DNA from 2 places in the Nocardioides sp. DN36 genome. Region 1 is predicted to be linked to the other one. Evidence: predicted binding sites of a transcription regulator. Region 1 holds the regulator's gene; the other holds the start of a gene.
The links. The regulator HrcA, encoded in region 1, represses chaperone genes, less so after heat shock. The targets are predictions, from matches to a motif close to TTGGCACTCGNNNNNNNCGAGTGCCAA.

Region 1 (7,920 bases):
CGCCGAGACCCTCGGTATCAGCCGCGGGGCGGTGAAGAGCCACGCGTCGCGCGGCTCGGCGGCCCTGCGGGCCCTGCTCCACGACCAGTGGGAGGACCGGCCGTGACCGAGCCCCGGGACCCGGGCCGGCAGCCCGACGAGAGCAGGCTCTCCGAGCTGCTGTCCGACGCCGTCTCCGACGTCGAGCCCCGCGAGGCGCTCGACTCCATCCGCAACCGAACGAAGGTGACTCCCATGTCCGCACGCCGCCCCTGGACCTACGCCGTCGGTGGTGCCGTCGTCGCCACCGCTGTCGTGGTCGGCGCGATCGCCGTCGCCGGCGACCAGCTGGGGCTCACCGGCTCCGGGGACGACGACAGCCCGGTCGCCTCGTCGCGCCCCCGGCACACGCCCAGCACGGCACAGGTGAGTGAGTCGTCGAGGCCGGACACGTCCAGCAGCGAGCCCTCGGCGTCGGCGTCACCCTCGACGAGCGCGCAGTCCACGATGGCGGCGTACTACCTCGGCGACACGCCCCAGGGCCCGCGGCTCTTCCGCGAGTTCGACCACGTCGAGGCCGCCGACCCGGTGCAGGGCGCGCTCGACCTGCTGACCGCGCAGCCCCACGACCCGGACTACCGGAGCCCGTGGCACGCCGGCGACTTCAGTGGCGGCTCCGAGGGCGACGAGTTCGTCGACGTCGAGGTGAGCGATGCGCTGGCCGAGCGCCCCTCCGGCATGAGCGCGCAGGCCGCGGGCGTCGCCGTCCAACAGGTCGTCTACACCGTGCAGGCCGCCGTCCAGTCCCGCAAGCCGGTGCGGTTCTCGGTCGACACCCTCCTCGGCGTGGACACCACCGAGCCGGTCACCAACGCCGACCCGCTCGAGACGCTCTCCCTGGTCAGCGTGAGCGACCCGGAGGAGGGCAGCACCGTGAGCGGCTCCTTCACCGCCAGCGGGGTGGCCAGCTCGTTCGAGGCGACCGTCCCGTGGGAGGTGCGGCGGGGCGACACCGTGGTGAAGCAGGGGTCCGCCATGGCCGACGGCTGGATGGACAAGCTCTACCCGTGGCAGTCGAAGGTCGACGTCTCCGGCCTCGCACCCGGGGAGTACACCTTCGTCGCGATGACCGACGACCCCTCGGACGGCGAGGGCCCGGGACCGTTCGTGGACACCCGCACGATCGTCGTCCAGTGACGCCGAGGCGGCGCTCCTTGACGGGCCCGGCACGCCGAGGCGGCGCTCGTTGACGGGCCCGGCCCCCCGAAGGTCGGCTGCAGTGGAGCTCGTCGTCCTCGGGAGTGACCGGATCGACGCTGCGACCCGCGTGGACCTGCGCAGGCTCTGGGACCGGGCCTTCGGCGACCGGTTCAGCGACGAGGACGCCGACCACGCCTACGGCGGCGTGCACGTGCTGGCGCGCGAGGGCGACCGCCTCGTCGGGCACGCCAGCGCCGTACCCCGGCTGATCCGGTTCGGGGACGGACCGTGGCACACCGTCGGGTACGTCGAGGCCGTGGCCGTCGATCCCGACCACCAGGGCAGGCATGTCGGCCGACGCACGATGGAGAGGCTCCAGGAGGAGATCCGGACCCGCTGGCCGGTGGCGCTGCTCTCGACCGGGCGGGCCACCGGCTTCTACGAGCGGCTCGGCTGGGAGCGGTGGCGCGGGGTCTCCTTCACCCGGACCACCGGCGGTGACGTCCCCGACGGCGAGCACGGCGGGCTCATGGTCCTGCGCCCGGACCCGACGCTCGTCCCGGACCTGACGGTGGACGTGACCTGTGAGGATCGACCGGGCGACGCCTGGTGAGCGGGCCGGTTAGGGTCTCGCCGTGCTGCTCTCACCCCGTCGGCTGAACCGGACGCTGCTGCAGCGCCAGCACCTGCTCGCGCGCGTGGAGGCGCCGGTCGCGACGATGGTGCGCCACCTGGTCGGGCTGCAGGCGCAGGACACGCTGCCGCCGTACCTCTCCCTGCACGCCCGGCTCGTGTCCTTCGACGCGTACGACGTCAGCCGCGGGCTCGACGAGCGCGGCCTGGTGCGCCTGCTGACGATGCGCGGCACCATCCACCTGCTGACGCCCGAGGACGCGCTCGCGCTGCGTCCGTGGGTGCAGCCGCTGATGGACAAGACCGTCCGGAGCAACCAGGCCGTACGTCCCGTGAGGGACCTCGACCGGGAGGCGTTCGATCGCGCCGTCGACGCGGTTCTCGCCCGGGGACCGCTCCCCCAGAGGGAGCTGGGGCCTGCGCTCGAGCGGCACTTCCCGGGTCTGCCGGCCACCGCGCTCGCCCAGCTCGCACGGGTCGCCGCGCCACTGGTCCAGCTGCCGCCGCGCGGGAAGTGGAAGGAGCCGGGCGGCGTCGTCTACGACCACGTCGAGCGGTGGACCGGGGCGTCCTCCTGCGTGGTGGACCCCGCTGACGTCGTGCGCCGCTACCTGCGCGCCTTCGGACCGGCCACCGCTGCCGACGTGACCGCCTGGTCCGGCGTCACCGGTCTCACCGGCGTGCTGCGCGCGATGGCCGACCTCGTGCGCCACGAGGACGAGTCGGGCCGCACCCTCTACGACGTACCGGACGGTGAGGTGGCCGACGAGGACACGCACGCCCCCGTGCGCCTGCTCGGCACCTACGACAACCTGTGGCTCTCGCACGCAGGCCGCGACCGGGTCACCACGCCCGGGAACCGTCGACGGTGGATGGGCACCAACGGCGGCACCGGCCACACGATCTTCGTGGACGGGATGCTCGAGGGCCTGTGGCGTGTCGAGGACGGCCGAGTGGAGGTGATCGACCTCTTCCGCGACCTCACCCGTGCCGAACGCGCCGAGCTCGGAACGGAGATCGCCGGTGTCGAGGCGCTCCTCGCGCGCTGACCCGGGCCCGTCGGGCAGCCGCGTCAGGACCAGCGGGTCGTCCGGGAGAGCAGCGCTGCGGCCGCGGCGACGCCGGCGGTGGAGGTGCGCAGGACCTCGCTGCCGAGGCGGACCGAGGTGGCGCCGGCGGCGACGAACGCCGCGACCTCGTCCTCGCTGAGCCCACCCTCGGGGCCGACCACGACCACGATCGGTCCCTCGGCAGGCACCGGCAGCGACGCCATCGGCACGGACGCCTCCTCGTGCAGGACCACACCCAGGGCGGCATCGGCCAGCAGCGCCTCGACCTCGGCGGTGGCGGCCAGCTCGTCGACCTCGGGGAACCACGAACGGCGGGCCTGCTTGGCCGCCTCGCGCGCGGTGGAGCGCCAGCGGGCCAGCGACTTCGTGGCCCGCTCGCCCTTCCAGACCGCGACGCTGCGCGACGCCGCCCACGGCACGATCCGCGTGGCGCCGACCTCGGTCAGCATCTCGACGGCGAGCTCGCCCCGGTCGCCCTTGGGCAGCGCCTGGACGACCACGAGCTCCGGCTCGGGGCGCGGGACGTCCGCGACCTCCGCGACGTCCAGCGTGAACACGCGCTTGCCGGTGGACGCCACGGCACCGGTGGCCGAGCGGCCGGTCCCGTCGGTGAGCACCACCGACTCCCCCACCCGCAGCCGGCGTACGGCGACCGCGTGGTGGGCCTCGTCACCGGACACCTCGACCGAGGAGCCCACCCCGACGCCGGCCAGGGACGGCACCAGGTGCACCGGCAGCGACATCAGTGCTGGTTGAACGCGTCGCGGATGCGGCCGAAGACCGACTTCGAGCCCGGACGCACCTGACCGGTCGGCTGCTCCTCACCGCGGATGGCTGCCAGCTCGCGCAGCAGCTCCTCCTGGCGCGGGTCGAGACGGGTCGGCGTGTCCACGACGACCGTGACGACCAGGTCGCCGCGTCCGCCGCGCAGGCCGGGCACGCCGCGTCCCCGCAGCACCTGCTCGGTGCCGGACTGGGTGCCGGGCTTGATCTCGAGGTCGAAGGTCGTCTCCACGCCGGAGTCGGCGCCCTGCTCCACGTCGGCCTCGAGGGTCGGCAGGGTGAGCGTGGTGCCGAGCGCGGCCGCGGTCATCGGCACGGTCACGGTGCAGTGCAGGTCGTTGCCGTGCCGGGTGAAGGTCTGATGGCGCGCGATCTGGATCTCGACGTACAGGTCGCCGGGCGAGCCGCCGCCGGGGCCGACCTCGCCCTGCTCGGTGAGCTGCACGCGGGTGCCGTTGTCGACGCCCGCGGGGATCTTCACGGTGATGGTGCGGCGCGAGCGGACGCGACCGTCGCCGGAGCACTCGCGGCAGGGCTCCGGGATGATCGAGCCGAAGCCGCGGCAGGCCGCGCAGGGCCGCAGGGTGCGGATCTCGCCGAGGAACGAGCGCTGCACGTGGGCGACCTCGCCCGCTCCGTGGCAGGTCTCGCACGGCACCGGGTGGGTGCCGGGCGCGGTGCCCTCGCCCTGGCAGGTGCCGCACAGCACGGCGGTGTCCACGGTCAGCTCGCGGGTGACGCCGAACGCCGCCTCGGCCAGCTCGACGTCGAGCCGGATCAGGGCATCCTGGCCGCGTCGGGTGCGGGGACGCGGGCCGCGACCGGCCGCCGCCCCTCCCGCGCCTCCGAAGAACGCGTCCATGATGTCGGTGAACGAGAAGCCGGCGCCCTGCCCGAAGCCTGCCGCGCCGCCGCCGAACGGGTCACCGCCGCGGTCGTACGCCGCCCGCTTCTGCGGGTCGGAGAGGACCTCGTAGGCGCGGGAGACCTCCTTGAAGCGCTCCTGCGTCTCGGGGTCGGGGTTGACGTCGGGGTGCAGCTGCCGGGCCAGACGCCGGTAGGCCTTCTTGATGGTGTCGGCGTCCGCGTCGCGGGCGACACCGAGGAGGTCGTACAGGTCCTGACTCAAGTCGGTTCCTTCTGGATCGGGGGTGGATCTGACGTGCGGTGAGAGCTGGTCAGCCCTCGTCGAGGAAGCGGGAGACGTAGCGGGCGACGGCGCGCACGGCAGCCATCGTGCCGGGGTAGTCCATGCGGGTCGGGCCGACGATGCCGAGCGTGGCCAGCGCCTCGTCCCGCGGGCCGTAGCCGGTCGCGACCACGCTCGTGGAGGCCAGCTCCTGGTAGGGGCCCTCGTGACCGATGCGCACGGTGACCGTACCGCCGGTGCTGGCCTCGCCGAGCAGCTTGAGGAGGACGACGTGCTCCTCCAGCGCCTCCAGCAGCGGGCGGACCGCCGAGTCGAAGCTGTCGCCGTACCTCGCGAGGTTGGCCGCGCCCCCGACCGCGACCCGCTCGTCGGAGCGGTGGTCGGACATCGCCTCGGCCAGTGTCTCGACGACGGCCGCGGTGGCGGCGCCGTCGACGGGTGGCACTGCCTTGCGCAGCGCGGACACGGCGTCGGCGATGACCTCGCCCGTGGCCGCCCGGTTGACCAGCTGCCTCAGGTCGGCGAGCTCGTCGTCGGCGAGGGCGGCCGGCAGCTCGACCACGCGCTGCTCGACGCGGCCGGTGCTCAGGATCAGCACGGCCAGGATGCGGGTCGGCGTGAGCGCGACCAGCTCCACGTGACGCACGGTGGAGCGGGAGAGCGTGGGGTACTGCACGACCGCGACCTGACGCGTCAACTGCGAGAGCAGCCGCACGGAGCGGCCGACCACGTCGTCGAGGTCGACGGCGCCGTCGAGGAAGGTCGCGATCGCGCGCCGCTCGGCGGTGCTCATCGGCTTGACGGTGGTGAGCCGGTCCACGAACAGTCGGTAGCCCTTGTCGGTCGGCACCCGTCCGGCGCTGGTGTGGGGCTGGGTGATGAACCCCTCCTCCTCCAGCGCCGCCATGTCGTTGCGGACCGTGGCCGGGGAGACGCCCAGGCCGTGGCGCTCGACGAGCGCCTTGGAGCCGACCGGTTCCTCGGTGGACACGTAGTCCTCCACGATCGCGCGGAGCACGGCGAGCCTGCGCTCCTCCTGCATCCCGCCTCCTCTCGACTCACGCCCGTCTTGGCACTCGGAAGTCCTGAGTGCCAAGACTACTAGTCTTCCGGGCATGACGGGATTCACGGGAGCCGGGTTCAGGGAGGTCGCCGACCGGGTCTGGGTCGCGCGCTACGCGTGGTTCGACGTGAACGTCACCCTGGTGGGCGGCGAGCGCGGGCTCCTCGTGGTCGACACGCACGGCTCGGCGGCCGCGGCCACCGAGGTGGTCGACGACGTACGACGCCTCGGCGCCGGCGAGGTCTGCGGCATCGTCAACACCCACTGGCACTTCGACCACTCCTTCGGCAACGCCACCTTCCGCACGGCGTACGGGCCGGTGCCGGTGCACGCGCACGAGAACGCGCGGGACGAGCTGGAGAAGTGGGGGCCGGAGCTGCAGCAGCGGGTTGCCGAGTCCCCCGGTGAGGACCCGCACCGCGAGGACGTCGTCGGCACCGAGATCGTGCTCCCCGACCAGACCTTCTCCAGCGCGAAGGTGATCGACCTGGGCGACCGCGCGGTCGAGCTCGTCCACCCGGGCCGCGGGCACACCAGCGGCGACCTGGTGCTGCGCGTGCCCGACGCGGACGTGGTGCTCGCCGGCGACCTGGTCGAGGAGTCGGCCCACCCCTCGATCAACACCGACGCCTGGCCGATGGACTGGCCGCTCACCCTCGACATCGTTCTGGGCCTGCTCACCCCGAACACGGTCGTCGTCCCCGGCCACGGCGCTCCCGTGGGGCGCTCCTTCGTCGAGGACCAGCGCAACGAGCTCGGCATCATCGCCGAGACGATCCGCGACCTGGCCAGCCGCGGCGTCCCGGTCGACCAGGCCCTCGATGCCGGCGAGTGGCCGTGGCCTCGGGAGCTCCTCGGCACCGCCGTGCAGCGCGGGTACGAGCACCTCCCCCGCAGCCAGAAGCGGCTCCCGCTGATCTGAGCGTGACGCCGGTCCCGGTGGGTACGGTGCCGGCATGACCAACAGCAGCGACGAGACCTTCGAGCAGGGCATCAGCGACGACGAGCTGCCCGAGGACCTGCAGCCGACCGAGGACAACCCGCTCGCCCAGCCCCTGGACGACGAGGTGGACCCCGGTGACCTCGACATGGAGGGCGGCAAGGGCGCCGAGGAGTGGGACGACGAGCAGCTCGAGGACTGAGCCGCGGCCGACCCGGCGCGCCCTCCGGGCCACGACCGGGACCGCCACCTAGCGTTGTCCGGTGACCTCCCGCGACCGCTACGGATCAGACGTCCTCTCCACCGACTGGCGCGCCCCCAAGCGCGGCCGGGCCGTCGAGGCCCCTGCCGAGATCGGGGCCGTGGTGGAGGAGGTGACCACGGACTGGGTGGGCGAGATCGTCGCGGTCGACCGCGACCTGCACACGGTGACGCTCGAGGACCGGCGCAACAAGCGGCGCACCTTCCCGCTCGGCGCCGGCTTCCTGCTCGAGGGGAAGCCGGTCATCCTGACCGCTCCGGTGCGCGCCGCGGCGCCCGCGAAGGCGACGCGCACGGCGTCGGGGTCGGTCGCCGTCCACGGCGCGAAGGCGCGCGTCGCCCGGGCCAGCCGGATCTTCGTCGAGGGCCGGCACGACGCCGAGCTCGTCGAGAAGGTGTGGGGTGACGACCTGCGCATCGAGGGCGTGGTCGTGGAGTTCCTCGGCGGCGTCGACGACCTCGCCGACCACCTGCGCGACTTCAAGCCCGGACCCCAGCGCCGCGTCGGCGTCCTCGTGGACCACCTGGTCCGGGGGTCCAAGGAGAGCCGGATCGCGCAGAACATCGCGAAGTCGCCCATCGGCAAGGACGTGCTGATCGTCGGGCACCCGTTCATCGACATCTGGCAGGCCGTCAAGCCGCAGCGCCTCGGCTTCGAGCGCTGGCCCGACGTCCCCCGCAACATCGACTGGAAGACCGGCACCTGCCAGCAGCTGGGCTGGCCGCACCGCAACCAGACCGACATCGCCCGGGCCTGGAAGCACATCCTCGGCGGGGTGCGCGACTACAACGACCTCGACCCGGCGCTGCTGGGCCGGGTCGAGGAGCTGATCGACTTCGT
Region 2 (7,920 bases), 730 kb from region 1:
GGTCGCGGTTGGTGATGATGCCGAGCAGCCGGTTGTCGGTGTCGACCACCGGGAGGCCGGAGACGCGGTACTCGCCGCAGATCCGGTCGAGCTCCTCCAGCGTCGCGTCGGGGCCGATCGTCACCGGGTTGGAGATGATGCCGGTCTGGGTGCGCTTGACGAGGTCGACCTGGTAGGCCTGGTCCTCGATCGACAGGTTGCGGTGGAGCACGCCGAGGCCACCCTGGCGGGCCATCGCGATGGCCATCCGGGACTCGGTGACCGTGTCCATGGCGGCGCTGACGAGGGGCACCTTGAGCTGGATCTCGCGGGTCAGCCGCGAGGTCGTGTCGATGTCCGAGGGCGCCAGGTCCGAGTGCCCGGGCAGCAGCAGGACGTCGTCGTAGGTCAGGCCGAGGGCGGCGAACTTGTCGGGGAGCTCCACCCGGAGCATCCTACCGAGGTCCGCCGCCCCGACCGAAGTCGCGGCGGCCCGATCCGGTCAGCTCGGCAGCGGCCGCAGCGAACGGACCGGCACCCGCACGGTCAGCTGGTCGGCCGCCATCCGGATCCGGGCACGGAGACCGGCGGCGAGCACCATCGGCAGCACCGCCTGGTTGTCCGCGCGCGTGGTGAGCACGATCTCCGTGGCGCCCATCGAGCCCGCCAGCCTGGCCGCGTCGACGAGGAGCCGGGTGCCGATGCCCCGGCGCTGCCACGCCGGGTCGACGCGGAGGGTGACCGGGCGGACGTCGGGCTCGCCGACCAGGGCCGGCCGGACCACCGCGAGTCCCACCGGGGTGTCGTCGATCGTCGCCCGGACCGCGTCGTCCTCGACGGCGTACTCCGGCGTCGAGCCGTGCCCGACGCGGCGACCCGGTGCGGGGCCCGCCACGGCCTCGCGTCCCCGGGCCAGGACGTCGGAGACCAGCTCGGCCAGGGCCGAGCCGCGGGCGTGCTCGGTCGCGGTGAACGGTGCCGTCCGACGCACCTGCACCTGCACGTCCCCCACCCTCATGTCCATCACGTCCTGGACGGAGGCCAGGTCCCCCGGCGCCGGGTCGGCCTCGGCGTCGAACAGCATGGCCACGATCTCCGGGAACGAGGCGGGCTGGGCCAGGATCGTGCGGGCCGCCTGCACGTAGCGGGTGGGCTGGTCGGTGAGCGCGGCCTCGGTGCACGGCGCGGCGCTGACGGCCAGCCCGCCGGAGGCCTCCACGACGCCGGCGATCTCCGGCAGGCCCCAGCCCGGCGGCGTGCGCAGCACCAGCTCGTCGGTCACCGCCTCGATGCCCGGGAAGATCTGCAGCCCGAGGATGTTCACCCCCGCCTCCCCGCAGTTCCGGGCGAGCACGGCCAGCGAGCCCGGACGGTCGGGCAGGGTCGTACGAACTCTCCACAACATGGGTCCCCCCTCGGTCGATGTGCGGATGCCCGCACTCTGCACGGACGACGTTGCCGGTCGGCGTCGGTCGTGTTTCCGGCACGTGTCACCCGCTCGCGCTCTGGGATGCTGGCCGCATGCGCAGCTGGATCTACTTCCTCCTCCCGCCGCGGACCGGCTTCGCGGCCACGATGACCTCGGAGGAGGACACCGCCCACGCGGTGCGGGCGAGCGACCCGGCGATCGACGGCGACACGGTCCCGGGGGGAGCTGCGGGAGATGCGGATCCCACTGCTCCGCGGGCGCCCCTGAGAGCCGCGGCGCCGGCCGTGCAACCGTTTCCCCGCTGACCACGTTCAGTGGGCATGGACCTGTTTCGGGGGGCTCGTTGACCAGGCGGCACGGAGCGGACGACTCCGCCTTCACCGACTTCGCTGCGGCGTCGAGCGCCCGGTTGCGCAGCACGGCGTACCTGCTGTGCGGTGACTGGGAGCGCGCGTCGGACCACGTGCAGGAAGGCCTGATCAGGGTGTACGTCGCCTGGCCGCGGCTGACGCGCAAGGGCGGTGAGCTCGCCTACGCGCGGCGGGCGGTGATCAGCGCGTTCCTGGACAGCGCCCGCCGGCGCTCCAGCCGGGAGCATCCGGTGGAGGCGGACACGACCCTGCCCTCCGGTGAGGACGTCGCCCGCGCCGTCACCGACCGGGCAGCGCTGATGGCGGCGCTGGCACGACTGCCCGAACGCCAGCGGGCGTGCGTCGTGCTGCGCTACTTCGAGGACCTCGACGTCCGGGAGACCGCGCTGGCGCTGGGGTGCAGCGAGGGCACCGTCAAGAGCCAGACCTCGCGCGCCCTTGCCACCCTGCGGTCCATGTTCGAGAGCGCGTCGCGCGACGAGCTCGCCGTCATCGGGGAAAGGACCCTCCCGTGGTGAACGACCTCAAGCAGCTGCTGCACGACAACGTGTCTGCCCCGCCGCCGGACCACATCGACCTGGAGCGCGTGGTGAGCCGCGGCCGTTCCCGGGTCCGGGCGCGCCGCACCGGCCTGGTGGCCGGCGTCGTCGCCGCGGTCGCTGTCCTCGGCACCGCCGGGGCGGCGCTGGGCGGGCTGTTCGACGGTGACCCCGGACCCGCCTCCCCCGCTCGGCAGCTGGCCCCGGTCGGACCGGTGCTGAGGCTCTCCGACGCGGTGCCTGCGGTCCGCGGCACCGACTACGAGGTGCTCGACCACCACACCAACGAGAACCTCGACCGGGCCAACGGGGTCTACTACAACGGGATCACCGACGACGGGTGGGTGCTGTTCAAGGACGGCCCGCACGGGATCCACAACACCAGCCGGTACGCGCTCTACGACCCCGAGCAGTCCGTCCAGGACTCGCTCGGGCAACCGCCGTTCGCCCTCGAGCGCCCGCTCGAGCTGGGGCGCGACCGGCTGGTGTTCCTCGGCGGGCGCGACGACCCGACGAGCCTCTCCGCCGTCACCTACGACCGCACCACGAACCGGTGGAGCCGGACCGGCTGGAATGGCCTGCCGGACGCCGAGTACAACCAGGTGGCGCTCGGTCCCGACGACCGTCTCTACGTCGCCTACGCGCGCGGCACGGGCTGGCGGACCTTCGACCTGTGGTCGATGGCGCTCGACGACCCGAGCGACGTGCGCGACGAGCACCTGGTCGTCGGCGACTTCACGATCGCCGGCGACGAGCTCACCTGGACGACGACCCACAACGAGCCGAACGACGGCGTCCACATCCGCGACCTGACCAGCGGGCAGGAGTCCTCCTTCGACCCGAGGTCCGGTGACCGGTGCAACCAGCTGTCCCTGGACCGCACCGCGCAGTACGTGGTGCTGGGCATGTACTGCGGCCGGCACGACGGTGTCCGCGACGACCGGGTCCAGGTGGTGACCACCGACGGATCCCCTGTCGTGACGGTGCGCGACGACGGCGCCGAGCTGGCGGGCAGCACCGACGCCGGCCTCGTCGTCCGGTCCTACAACCAGCGACGGGGAGGCACCTTCGTCTTCGAGTACGCCACCGGCCGGTGGGTGCGCATCTCCCAGGCCACCTCACGCTTCTCGATGGAGGCTCCCTGGACCGGCGACCTGTTCATCTGGGACACCCCTGTGAACAACGGCCACGGCGCCACCCAGTGGCTGGGGCAGCTGCGCTGAGGAAGGTCGGGCCGGAAGGGTCCGCACCACCGCCCCGACCGCCTCGGTCGGAAATGACACCGGCCCGTCGTCAGCTGACGACGGGCCGGTGCTGTGTCGCGTCAGGACGCGACGGGTGGATCAGTGGCCGTGGCCGTGACCGTGGCCGTGACCGGCAGCAGCGGCCTCGTCCTCGTCCTCCGGCTTGTCGACGACCAGGGTCTCGGTCGTGAGCAGCATGCCCGCGATCGAGGTGGCGTTGACGAGCGCGGAGCGGGTGACCTTGACCGGGTCCAGGACACCCTGGGCGACCAGGTCGCCGTACTCCTCGGTGGCGGCGTTGTAGCCGTTGCCGACGCCGAGCTCGCGGACCTTGGTGGTCACGACGTAGCCGTTCTGGCCGCCGTTCTCGGCGATCCAGCGCAGCGGCTCGTCGGCCGACTTGCGGACGATCCGGACGCCCACGGCCTCGTCGCCGGTGAGGCCGAGGTCGTCGGAGAGGACCGAGACCGCGTGGATGAGCGCGGAGCCACCGCCGGGCACGATGCCCTCCTCGATCGCGGCGCGCGTCGCGGAGACGGCGTCCTCGATGCGGTGCTTCTTCTCCTTGAGCTCCACCTCGGTGGCGGCGCCGACCTTGATCACGCACACGCCGCCGGCCAGCTTCGCGAGGCGCTCCTGGAGCTTCTCGCGGTCCCAGTCGGAGTCGGTGGACTCGATCTCGGCCTTGATCTGGTTGACGCGCCCCTCGACCTCGGCGGCGTCACCGGCGCCGTCGACGATCGTGGTGTTGTCCTTGGTGATGACGACGCGGCGCGCCTGGCCGAGGACCTCGAGGCCGACCTGGTCGAGCTTGAGCCCGACCTCGGGCGCCACGACCTGACCGCCGGTCAGGGTCGCGATGTCCTGCATCATCGCCTTGCGGCGGTCACCGAACGCCGGGCTCTTCACCGCGACGGCGTTGAAGGTGCCACGGATCTTGTTCACGACCAGGGTGGAGAGGGCCTCGCCCTCGACGTCCTCGGCCAGGATGAACAGCGGCTTGCCGGCCTGGATGACCTTCTCCAGCAGCGGCAGCAGGTCGGCGATCGCCGAGATCTTGCCCTGGTGCAGGAGGATGTAGGGGTCGTCGAGGACGGCCTCCATGCGCTCCGGGTCGCTGACGAAGTACGCCGAGATGTAGCCCTTGTCGAACTGCATGCCCTCGGTGAACTCCAGCTCGGTGCCCATGGTGTTGGACTCCTCGACCGTGATCACGCCGTCCTTGCCGACCTTGTCGAAGGCCTCGGCGAGCAGCTCGCCGATGTGGGAGTCGCGGCTGGAGATCGTGGCGACCGACGCCATGTCCTCCTTGGACTCCACCTCGCGGGCGGCCTCGCGCAGCGCGTCGCCGACGGCCTCGGCCGCGGCGTCCATGCCCCGCTTGAGCCCCATCGGGTTGGCGCCGGCGGCCACCGCGCGCAGGCCCTCGTGGACCATTGCCTGGGCGAGCACGGTCGCGGTGGTGGTGCCGTCACCGGCGACGTCGTTGGTCTTGGTGGCGACTTCCTTGGTCAGCTGCGCACCGAGGTTCTCGAACGGGTCGTCCAGCTCGATCTCGCGCGCGACGGTCACGCCGTCGTTGGTGATGGTGGGGGCGCCCCACTTCTTGTCGAGGACGACGTAGCGGCCCTTGGGACCCAGCGTCACCTTGACGGCGTTGGCGAGCGCGTCGACGCCACGCTCGAGCGCCCGGCGGGCGCCCTCGTCGAACTCAAGAATCTTCGGCATTGCTCTCCTCAAAGAGATCGGGTCGTGTGCCTGAGAGCGCGCCGAGGCGCGTCGTCAGGCACACGACCCAGGGAAATCAGGAAACGACAGCGAGCACGTCGCGGGCGGAGAGGATCAGGAACTCCGACCCGCCGTACTTGACCTCGGTGCCGCCGTACTTGCTGTAGATGACCTTGTCGCCGACGGCCACGTCCAGGGGGACGCGGTTGCCGTTGTCGTCGATGCGTCCCGGACCGGTCGCCACGACCTCGCCCTCCTGGGGCTTCTCCTTGGCGGTGTCGGGGATGACCAGGCCGGACGCCGTGGTCTGCTCGGCCTCGAGCGGCTTGACGACGATGCGGTCCTCGAGGGGCTTGATGTTGACCGACACGATGTCGACCTCCACTTTCTCCACTTGTCTGACGTAGGGCTGGAGCACTCCGGGTGACGGGAGTCCTCCGGACGTTGGGGCTTGCTGGGAGGTACGCCGTCGCGGGGGTCGCACTTCGCTCGCAAGCGCTGGCACCCTCATGGTGAGAGTGCCAGTCCAGACGTTAGCACTCGCCCTGAATGAGTGCCAGCAAAGGTCCGGACCGGCCGCTCTGGGAGGATCGTCGCCATGGAGCTCGAGGACTTCCGCTGGCTGCTCACCGACGACGGCCAGCGGCTGCTGGCCGCGGCCGACGAGGTGGCCGACGACGACCCGCTGCGGGCCCACAGCACGCTGCGGCGCACGGCGGACCCGGCGCACGTCGCCGCCGCGCTCACGCAGGCGACCCTCCGCCGCCGGGCCGTCGCGAAGTTCGGCGACCTCGCACCGCGGATGTACTTCACCCCCGACGGCCTCGAGCAGGCCACCCGCCTGCCCGTCGCGCGGCACCGGGCCGCGCGGGTGGAGGCGTCCTCGGCCGGGACCGTCGTCGACCTCGGCTGCGGCATCGGTGGGGACCTCGTCGCCTTCGCCTCCCGGGGCCTGGTCTGTGCCGGTGTGGACCTCGACCCGGTCCGGGTGGCCGTGGCCGCGGCGAACCTGGCCGCCCTCGACCTCGACGGGGCCGTCCAGGTCGCCGACGCGACGCAGGTCGACACCACGCCCTTCGACGTCGCCTTCGCCGATCCGGCGCGTCGCTCGGGACGGGGTCGCACGTTCGACGTCGACGACTGGACGCCCCCGTGGCCCTTCGTCGAGCAGCTGCTGCGCCGCGACTCCTGCGTGAAGGTCGCCCCCGGCATCCCCCACGAGCTCCTGCCCGAGGGCGTCGAGGCCGAGTGGGTCAGCGACCACGGCGAGGTCAAGGAGGCGGCGCTGTGGTCCGGGCGCCTCGCCACCACGGCCCGGAGGGCAACGGTCATCGGGGACGGTGGGCTGGCCACCCTGACCGACGAGGACGACCCGGGCGCCGGGGTGATGCCGGTCGGGCGGTATCTCTACGAGCCGGACGGCGCCGTCATCCGGGCCGGCCTGGTGACCGCGGTCGGGGCGCTCGTGCGCGGCGGGCTGGTCGACGAGCACATCGCCTACGTGACCTCGGACGCGGAGACGCGCACGCCCTTCGCCCGCGGCTACGAGGTGCTCGAGGAGCTGCCCTACCGCGAGAAGGCCCTCCGTGCCGCGCTGCGGGAGCGCGGTGTCGGCACGCTGACGATCAAGAAGCGCGGGGTGAACGTGGTCCCCGACGAGCTGCGCAAGCGCCTGGCGCTCCGGGGTGACGAGACCGCCACGATCGTGCTCACCCGGGTCGCCGGCCACGGGACGGCGCTGCTGGTCCGCCCCCTCTGAGGAGCGGTCACACCGACGGCTCGGAGACCCCACCCTCGCTGGGGGCGGCCGACCCGGCGAGGAACACGCGGGCCAGGGGGTGGCCGCGCAGCGGCCCCGCGAGGAGGTGCCACACCTCCTCCACCAGACCGGGGTCGGCCTCACGCCGGGTGAGGACCCGGCCGAACCAGTCGCGCACCTCGATCATGATCGTCTCGTCGCCGGTCACCAGCGCCGCGGCGAGGCAGCCGAGCACGTGGTCCACGTGGCCCTCGAGCTCCGTCCACCACCGGGGCCGGTCGCCCTCGACGGCGTACCGACGTTCGACCGCGCGCACGACGGCCGGGGTGATCTGGGGACGGTGCGCCAGGATCCACGCCGCCTCGACGTCGGCCGGACCCTCGGGCGGCCGGGGTGCGGAGGGCAGCCGCTCCGGCAGCTCCTCCAGCAGCCGGAGCGCGTCGTCCACGCCGTGGGTGTAGGCCGTGGCGCCCAGCGAGGTGGCCCGCCGCTCGTCGCTGCCGAACGCCCGGCCGCCGACCAGCACCGGGATCCCGATCGCGCGGATGCTGCCGAACAGGCTCTTCTGGGGTGCCAGCGAGGACGTGAGCGAGGCACTGAACAGCACCGCCCGGGGCTTGAGCACCAGGACCTGCCGCAGCAGGTCGTGCGGCTCGGGGTCGCCGCCGACGTAGCTGACCCGGTAGCCGGCCATGCCCAGCGCCTCGGCGATGACGAGGGCCGGGAGCGCGTGCCGCTCGCCCTCGATGCAGGAGACCAGCACGAGCGGCCGGTCCGGCTCGGGCTCCGGGACGAAGGACCCGAGCCAGTGCACGAGCCCCTCGTTGATGGCCGTGGCGGCGTGCTCCTCGGTGACGCTCCACGCCCCGTC

Region 2: a site for HrcA is predicted at 5,824-5,850, ahead of groES (co-chaperone GroES). Genes of this name have one in related genera too.

What each region holds. Positions count from the first base shown of each region.
Region 1 is NZ_AP043823.1:730,750-738,669, reverse strand. It holds gene ACZ43H_RS04450 (SigE family RNA polymerase sigma factor) at 1-106, shown strand, start outside; gene ACZ43H_RS04445 (Gmad2 immunoglobulin-like domain-containing protein) at 103-1,176, shown strand; gene ACZ43H_RS04440 (GNAT family N-acetyltransferase) at 1,259-1,792, shown strand; gene ACZ43H_RS04435 (winged helix DNA-binding domain-containing protein) at 1,815-2,861, shown strand; gene ACZ43H_RS04430 (16S rRNA (uracil(1498)-N(3))-methyltransferase) at 2,885-3,625, opposite strand; gene dnaJ (molecular chaperone DnaJ) at 3,625-4,794, opposite strand; gene hrcA (heat-inducible transcriptional repressor HrcA) at 4,844-5,857, opposite strand; gene ACZ43H_RS04415 (MBL fold metallo-hydrolase) at 5,931-6,800, shown strand; gene ACZ43H_RS04410 (hypothetical protein) at 6,835-7,020, shown strand; gene ACZ43H_RS04405 (DUF3097 domain-containing protein) at 7,082-7,920, shown strand, end outside.
Region 2 is NZ_AP043823.1:5,741-13,660, reverse strand. It holds gene guaB (IMP dehydrogenase) at 1-433, opposite strand, end outside; gene ACZ43H_RS01050 (GNAT family N-acetyltransferase) at 482-1,384, opposite strand; gene ACZ43H_RS01045 (hypothetical protein) at 1,501-1,713, shown strand; gene ACZ43H_RS01040 (SigE family RNA polymerase sigma factor) at 1,752-2,297, shown strand; gene ACZ43H_RS01035 (hypothetical protein) at 2,291-3,541, shown strand; gene groL (chaperonin GroEL) at 3,662-5,290, opposite strand; gene groES (co-chaperone GroES) at 5,367-5,660, opposite strand; gene ACZ43H_RS01020 (class I SAM-dependent methyltransferase) at 5,889-7,049, shown strand; gene ACZ43H_RS01015 (cobalamin B12-binding domain-containing protein) at 7,057-7,920, opposite strand, start outside.